2 regions of the Mesorhizobium onobrychidis genome follow, and region 1 is predicted to be linked to the other one. Evidence: predicted binding sites of a transcription regulator. Region 1 holds the regulator's gene; the other holds the start of a gene.
What was found. Region 1 encodes PhoB, which activates phosphate uptake and scavenging genes when phosphate is short. Its sites were predicted from a motif close to TGTCATNNANCTGTCAT; they were not measured.

Region 1 (4,212 bases):
AATGCCATCGCGGTGATACTGCGCAGGCGCTTCGAGCGGCGCTGGTAAGGAGTAGAGGATATGAACATCATGACGGAAGCCGGCGTCGAACAGAAACTGAGTAGCGGAACCAACGCCCCTTCGATCAAGATGAAGGGCGACAAGGTCTCTGTTCATTACGGCGAGAAGCGAGCTCTGTTCGACGTGGATCTCGATGTCCGCGAGAACCAGGTGACGGCGTTGATCGGCCCATCGGGCTGTGGCAAGTCGACCTTCCTGCGTTGCCTGAACCGAATGAACGACACCATCGATATCGCGCGAGTGAGCGGCAAGATCACACTCGACGGCGAGGATGTCTACGACCCGAAAATCGATGTCGTCGAGCTGCGAGCTCGCGTCGGCATGGTATTCCAGAAGCCGAACCCGTTTCCCAAGTCGATCTATGAAAACGTCGCTTACGGTCCGCGCATTCACGGCCTCGCCAGGAGCAAGGCCGAGTTGGACGGCATCGTTGAATCGAGCCTGAAGAACGCCGGTCTGTTCAACGAGGTCAAGGATCGCCTGCTCGAGTCGGGCACCGGTCTCTCCGGCGGACAGCAGCAGCGCCTGTGCATCGCGCGCGCCATCGCCGTGTCGCCGGAAGTGATCCTGATGGACGAGCCCTGTTCGGCGCTCGATCCGATCGCCACCGCCCGCGTCGAGGAACTGATTGACGAACTGCGCCAGAACTACACGATCGTCATCGTCACTCATTCGATGCAGCAGGCAGCGCGCGTGTCGCAACGCACGGCGATGTTCCATCTCGGCTATCTGGTCGAGGAGGGCGCGACCGACAAGATGTTCACCAACCCCGACGACAAGCGCACCCAGGACTACATCACCGGCCGGTTCGGCTGAGCGGTCCGGCGGCGAATTTCGAACACGAGGACAGTATCATGGGTGAACACACCGTCGCGTCTTTCGACGAGGAACTGGAGCACATCGACAGGCTGATCCGCGATATGGACGAGCTCGCCGCCGCGATGGTCGCAGCCTCGATCCGCGCGTTGCTTGCATCAGACAATGCGATGGCGCAGCGCGTCGTCTCGGACGACGCCATCATGGATGCCCGGCAGCGCGAACTCGACGATAGTGCGATCACGCTGATCGCCAAGCGGCAGCCGATGGCGCAAGATCTGCGCGCAGTGGTTGGCGCAATCCGCATGGCCGGCGATCTCGAGCGCATCGGCGACCTGGCCAAGAACATAGCCAAGCGGGTCAGCGCAGTCGGGCAGAGCGCCACGCCGCGTAATCTCTCGCACGGTATCGACGCGATGGCGGATCTCGTTCTTGTGCAGCTTCGCGGCGTGGTCGAGCACTATGTGTCGCGTAATGCCGGCGCGTTGAAAGAACTGCGCGCCGACGACCAGAAGATCGACGTGAAATACACGGCGGTTTTTCGCGAACTCCTGACCTACATGATGGAGGATCCGCGCAACATCACCGCCTGCACGCATCTTCTGTTCTGCGCCAAGAATCTCGAGCGTATCGGCGATCATGTCACCAACATCGCCGAAAACGCCTACTTTGTCGTGACCGGGCAGCAATTGCCGGCGGATCGCCCGAAGCTAGACGAAACGACGATGTCGGCGCCGGCGACATGACAGGAGTGACCGGCCGATGATCGCGCCGCGCATCATGGTGGTGGAGGATGAAGAGCCGCTGGGCGTCCTCCTCCGTTACAATCTGGAATCCGAAGGTTATCAGGTCGAGGTGGTGACGCGCGGCGACGAGGCCGAAATCCGGCTGCAGGAAAACGTGCCCGATCTCCTGGTGCTCGACTGGATGGTGCCGGCGGTTTCCGGCATCGAACTTTGCAGGCGCCTTCGGGTGCGTCCCGAAACTGAGCGGCTGCCGATCATCATGCTTACCGCGCGCGGTGAGGAGAGCGACCGGGTGCGCGGCCTTTCCACCGGAGCCGACGACTATCTGGTCAAGCCGTTCTCGACGCCGGAATTCATGGCCAGGGTCAAGGCGCTGCTGCGCCGCGCCAAGCCCGAAGTGCTGTCCAGCGTGCTTAAGGTCGGCGACATCGTGCTCGATCGCGAATCGCACAGGGTCTATCGCAAGAAGAGCGAGATCCGGCTCGGGCCGACCGAATTCCGGCTGCTCGAATTCATGATGCGGCACCCGGGTCGGGTCTTCTCGCGCAGCCAGTTGCTCGACAATGTCTGGGGCGAGACGATCTACATCGACGAGCGCACGGTGGACGTCCATGTCGGACGGTTGCGCAAGGCGGTCAACAATGGTCGCATGCCCGATGTCATCCGCACCATCCGCGGCGCGGGCTATGCGATCAGGGAAGACTAGGGATGTGCTGATATTCGGGTGATGCCGGCCTGCGAATGGCGATTTCCTGCGCTTCCGGTACTCACGTACCCAAAGTACGCTCCGTTCCGGTTTTCGGAACCCGCCCAGTCCGGTCGCTTCGCGCCCGTCTTCGAGCCCGGCGCGGACTGACCTGAATCTCAAGACATCCCCAAGTCGCAATCCGCCTTTGTTCCTTGCCTTTCGGACTCAGGCCACGTCCTTCCTGATCGTGCCGGACCTTCCTTGCGCGCCCGGCGCGAAAATCTCCTGGTCGACGAAGCTCAGCGCCCGCATCGCGCAGCCTTCGCGGATCAGCGGCAGCTCGTTTGGCTCGGTGTCGAAGGAAATCGAACCCGAATGCTGGCCGCCGGCGGTCTGGGCTATGGCCTCGCGCAGGGCCGGCTCGATCAGGTCGAAGGCGGCAGCGCTGGCGCCGACCATGGCGACCGGCGCCGGATCGATCAGCGCGAACAGGCTGCCGAGCCCGAAGCCGAGCGCTTCGCCGGCCTTGCGGTAGGCTTCGCGTTCCGGTCCGTCCGTCTCGCGCGCCCGGGCCGCCAGTGCCCGCATCTCGGCGTCGCTGACGTCGGCGACCGGCTCGGCGTTCTCGCTCAATTGCCTTGCGTTGCGCCAGATAGCATAGTTGCCGGCATAGGCCTCGACGCAGCCGCGCCGCCCGCAGCGACAGAGCGCGCCGCCCGGCCGATGGATCATGTGGCCGAATTCGCCGCCCGAGGAATGGGTGCCGGTGAACAGTTCGCCTTTCAGCACCAGCCCCATACCGATGCCGTGCGAGAGCAGGATGGCGATGAAATCGTCGCGGTAACGATCCGGGTCGCGCCAGCGCAGCGCCACGGCCATCATGTTGCAGTCGTTCTCCATGATGGCCGGAATGCCGAACTCGCGTTCCAGAATGTCGGCGAAGGCGATGTTCGTCTGCGGCGTGATCGGCGACCACAACATGGCGCGCGCATGGGAATCGGTGATCCCCTGGATCGCCAGCGCGATGCGGGCGACGCTTTGGACATCGAGGTCGGGGTCTTCGAGCCGGCGCCGGACAATGGCGACACATTCGTCGATCAGCTCGTCGCGCGACATGGTCAGCGTGTCCAGCCGGCGCTGTTCCTCGGCGACCACCTGTCCGGCATAATCGATGACGGCGACCGACAGGAAATTCAGCGACAACACGACGGCCAACACCGCAGCGGCTTCCGGATTGAGGCTGAGCCCGACCTGCGGCCGGCCGCGTTTCAGCGAAGTGGTCTCGCTGGCCTTGCTCTCGGTTAGGATGCCTTCTTGGATCAGGTCGGAAGAGATCGCCGATATGGTCGAATGGCTGAGGCCGGTGGTCGCGGCGATCTCGGTCCGCGACGGCTGGCCTGCGCGCCGTATGGCCGAAATCACCATCGCCCGGTTGCGCCGGCGCAAATCGTCATGACGAATTCCAACCGACATTCTTTTGCTTCCTCCCTATTGCCGCGGCCGCTCATGAATCGGAAGCCGTCGGTAATATCAGACAAATACTGGCAGAAGCAGAAGGCCCTGTCATTGTTTATTCCGAGGCTCGAAAAAATTCGGCAGGAGCATCAAAATCCATCAGAATTGATGTTGACAGCGCTTCGGCGTTGGACCAGTATTTTTTCGGGGCTCGAAAAAATAGGGCCTCTTGTGCCGGCCTTCGGGCCAGTGTGGGCGCGCCGTACGCGGCGCAGGGAGGAAAATCATGAAGAGATTCGCAGCCGCCATTCTGGCGGGGGTAGCCATGTCGCTGACGCTCGCATCGGCCGCGCAGGCCAAGGACAAGGTCATTGGCGTTTCGTGGTCGAACTTCCAGGAAGAGCGTTGGAAGACCGACGAAGCCGCCATGAGGACGGCGATCGAGGC
Region 2 (4,212 bases), 1.7 Mb from region 1:
GCGACGTCGACGATCGCCTGCGCCGGACCGCTGAATTTCTCGCGCCGCACGCGGCGCGCCACCTGATGCATGGATTCCGTCAGGGCGGCCGTGAAGTCGGCCTCCTCGATCAGGCTGGCGATCAGGTCGAGCTGGTCGTACGGCAAATCCTCCTTAATCAGCTCGGCGGTGTAGGCACGGATATCGCGGCTGAGGATGTCGGTTGCGAGATAGTGCTCGCCCGGATCCGACGGCGCCTTCTTGGATGAGCGTGCGATGTCGAGGAACATGGCGCCGGCCTGGAGGTGACGGGCCGTCTCCTGCTGAACGGCGGGAACCGCCTTGGCAAAATCGCCGGCCAGCTTGCGGTCGAGGAATCTCGGTGTCGAGAAATCCTCGGCATCCTCGGCATCCGTGCGGCCGACACGCGATAGAACCCGCTCGAACACACCGATGAACGGGAACAGCAACAGCGTGTTGAAGATGTTGAAGAACGTCGAGTAAAGGCCGACCGCCACCGGCACCAGGGGAAAGGTCTCCTTGCCGTCGACGATCACCGGAATGGCGGGATCGCCGCCGAAGAACTGCATGGCCCACTCCAGGACCTGCATGGAGACGAAGAACAGCGGGATGGTGATGCACACGCCGATGATGTTGAACGAGATGTGCGCGTAAGCGGTCCGCTTGGCATTCTTCGAGAGATTGAGCGAAGCCATCCACGAGGTGATCGTGGTGCCGAGATCGGCGCCGAGCGAGAAGGCGACGGCGGTCGTCCAGTCGAGGATGCCGGCGGCGCCAAGGCCCATCACAATGCCGATCGTCGCCGAGGACGAATGGATCATAGCGGTCACGCCAGCGGCGATGAACACGCATTTGAGCAGGTTGAGGTAGGAGTCGGCCGTGAGGGTTTGCAGCAGCGCCATCACTTCGGGCAGGTTGCGAAGCGGACGCAGGCCGCCGGTCATCAGGTTGAGGCCATAGAAGATCAGCGCGAAGCCCATGCAGGCGAGCGCTATGTTCTTGACCTTTTCGCTTTTGGCGAAGCAGTAGACCAGCGAGAACACGCCGGCCAGGATCAACCCGAGCGGACCGAGCGGCAGGGCGATGAGCCCGTTGCCGAGCGTGGTGCCGATATTGGCGCCCATGATCACGCTGATCGCCGGTCGAAGCGCGATGACGCCGGCATTGACCAGGCCGACGACCATGACGCTCATCGCCGTCGACGACTGGATGACGCCGGTGATCAATGTTCCCGCCAGCACGCCCTTGATCGGCGTTCCGGCAGCCTTGGCGAGAAAGGCGCGCATCCGGTTGACCGAAAGCGCCTGGATGCCGTTTGCCATGAAGTCGAGGCCAAGCATGAAGATGCCCAACCCGCCGATCACCGGCACGAGGATGTCCTTAAAGATATCTATGTCCATGTCACGCAGTCCCCAACAAGCCGTCACCACGGCGCGATATGACGTTCAGTTCAGGTGCTGCGCGAAGCAGTAGCCTGGCTCTTCCGCTCAGTTTCCGACGGGCTCTTGCCTTGCCCAGTATTGTTCGACCTGATCGACGAGCGTCTTCGGCAGCGGCACATAGCCGAGTGCGGCGGCGTCGCCCGCACCTTGTGCGAAGGCGAGCCGGAAAAGGTCGTGCACGCGGCGATAGCGATGTTCCGAACGGCCCGAGACCTGAACGACCGCGAACACCGCCGTGCTGATCGGATAGGCGGCGTCGCCGTCTCGATCGGTCAGCGAAGCGAAGAAATCGGTCGTTTGCGCCCAGTCGATCGATGTCGCGGCAGCCTGCACGCCCTCCGGCTCCGGCTTGACGAATTTGCCGGATTTGTTCTCGATCAGCGCGTAGGAAAGACTGGCGCGCTGGGCCTGACCGGATTCGGCATAGGCGATCGCGCCTTTCGTGTCATGCACCGCTCGAATGAGGTTCTGTGTGCCTTCCGCGTCGGCGCCGAGCGGCCACGAAATCAGTGTATTGGCGCCGTATTTGGTCTTCCACTCCTCGCTGACCGCCGACAGATATTCCGTGAAGACAAAGGTCGAGCCGGAACCATCCTTGCGGTGAAGAACGCTGATCCTGAGATCGGGGAGCGTCAGGTCCGGATTCGCCGCCTTGATCGCCGGATCGGACCACGACTGGATCTTGCCCAGATAGATGTCGGCCAGAAGCCGCCCCGTCAGGCGAAGGCTTCCCGGGCCAATGCCGTCGAGATTGATGACGACGGCGATGGCGCCCATCACGATCGGAAACTGCTGGCGGCCGGCTTTCCTAAGTTCGGCGGCGTCGATCGGCGCATCCGTCGCGGCAAAGTCCATGTCCGGCTGATCGAGACGCAGGACGCCGGCGAGCGAGCCGACGATTTCATAGTCGACCTGCCAATCGGGCGAGATATAGTCGCCGCCATCGGCGCGGGCGTTCTCGTAGGCCGTTGCCCATTTGCCGATGATCGGGGCAGCCAGTGTCGATCCGGCGCCGCGAATAGGCTCGGCCTGTGCAGCGGCCCCGATCATCAAGGCAACAGCCAGCGTGATGGCGCCACTTGATTCCGCTATTTTCGCCCATTTGCGCCCTAGTGACGCAAAGCCTGCTGGAAACATCATGGCGACCCCCGACTATACTGCACAAACGAATAGCTACTTTTCAGTCTTGGCAGACATCAACAGTCATCCGCCCGGCGAACGAACGCCGGCAGAGAAACAACATCGCTCATCGTATGAACCTTGGTTAACGATTGGATGACAAAGATCTTTGTCGGTGAAACTTTTTATTCGGATTTTCTGCGATTGCCGCGGTTGCCTGAAGAATTGTTCGGCAAGCCCGCGGCTCGTGCGCGATCGGCCAATTGCAGCTCGGCGACCTTGCCAAGGGCAAGGCACGCCATCAAATCGCCGATGAACGGGCAATGTTTTAGGCCTGAGCTGCAGCCCCACTCGAGTCTACGACAGCCTTACTTCGCGTCGTGGAAGATGATGCCGACGGTGTGGCGCATGCCGGAGCGAAGCCGGCTGACGCCGTGCCTGAGATTGACGCGGTAGCTGCCTTTGCTGCCCTGGACCGGACGATTGTGGACCGCGAAGGCGACCGCGTCGCCCTGGCGCAGCGGCACCACCTCGGCCCGGCTCTGCATGCGCGGACGCTGTTCGGTCAGCACGAACTCGCCACCGATGAAATCCTTATCCGGTTCGGACAGCAGGATCGCCACCTGCAGCGGGAAGGCAAGATCGCCGTAGAGATCCTGATGCAGGCAGTTGAAGTCGCCGGCAATGTATTGCAGCAGGAGCGGCGTCGGCCGCGTCTGGCCCTGCTCGTGGCATTGCTTAAGGAACGCGGCGTGTTCGTCCGGGTAGCGCTGGGCGACGCCCATGCGTTCGTTCCAGTCGTTGGCGACCGCGGCCAGGCGCGGATAGAGCGCGGTGCGCAAGCCGCCGATCAGTTCGGGCAAGGGATAGCGGAAATAGCGGTACTCGCCCTTGCCGAAGCCATGCCGCGCCATGTGGACGTGGCTGCGGAAATGACTTTCGTCGGGATAGAGCCCGGCGATCTCCCGGCATTCTTCCGGTGTCAGCAGCTTTTCCATCACGGCGCAGCCATAGCCGCTCATCTCCTCGGCCAGCGCCTGCCAGTCATATTTGGAGACCCGCGCTTCCGCCGATCGGACCGCTGCTTCTGGAACCGTGTGTATGGTCATGGCTCTGCCTCCTCTGGCTTCATCGGCTTCTGCAATCAGATGGGTGAAGCAGCGCACGCAAACCACCCGTTTCATGCCAATGGGGTTAGGCACAAGGTTGAAGCTGCCGATCTCCCCTTGAGGACTTTTGCGGGGGAGATGCCCGGCAGGGCGGAGGGGGCGTTGCCGGCCTCTCAAGACCTGGGTTCCTCGCCCACCGCGAAGCGGGGGAGAGGTGGCCGCCCACGGGTCTTGCCTTCGGCAAGCCCGAGGACAGGCTCCGCGGCCGGAGAGGGGGCTTTCGTAGGGCGCGGTTCCCCCCTCTCCGTCTCGGCTTCGCCGAGCCACCTCTCCCCACCTTCGTGGGGGCGAGGAACCCGAGCTGGAATAAAGCCGTGATCCGTCCCACCCCTCTGTCCTGCCGGACATCTTCCCGCAAGGGGCCAAGCGGAGGAGATCGCCAATCGCCATTGCGCCGCTGCGCGACGCAGCATGGATTTCGGCAAAATCAGGCCCATATCCCTGATAGGGAGCTTTGAGCGTGAAACTCGCGCGTGTAGCCC

Region 2: pstS (phosphate ABC transporter substrate-binding protein PstS) is a predicted target of PhoB. The motif match lies at 2,707-2,723, and genes of this name have one in related genera.

The regions. Positions count from the first base shown of each region.
Region 1 covers NZ_CP062229.1:1,377,080-1,381,291, forward strand. The annotation lists gene pstA (phosphate ABC transporter permease PstA) at 1-48, shown strand, start outside; gene pstB (phosphate ABC transporter ATP-binding protein PstB) at 61-876, shown strand; gene phoU (phosphate signaling complex protein PhoU) at 915-1,622, shown strand; gene phoB (phosphate regulon transcriptional regulator PhoB) at 1,639-2,328, shown strand; gene IHQ72_RS06725 (ROK family protein) at 2,536-3,783, opposite strand; gene xylF (D-xylose ABC transporter substrate-binding protein) at 4,052-4,212, shown strand, end outside.
Region 2 covers NZ_CP062229.1:3,068,588-3,072,799, reverse strand. The annotation lists gene IHQ72_RS15265 (Na/Pi cotransporter family protein) at 1-1,400, opposite strand, end outside; gene pstS (phosphate ABC transporter substrate-binding protein PstS) at 1,488-2,582, opposite strand; gene IHQ72_RS15255 (2OG-Fe(II) oxygenase) at 2,930-3,670, opposite strand; gene IHQ72_RS15250 (NfeD family protein) at 4,191-4,212, shown strand, end outside.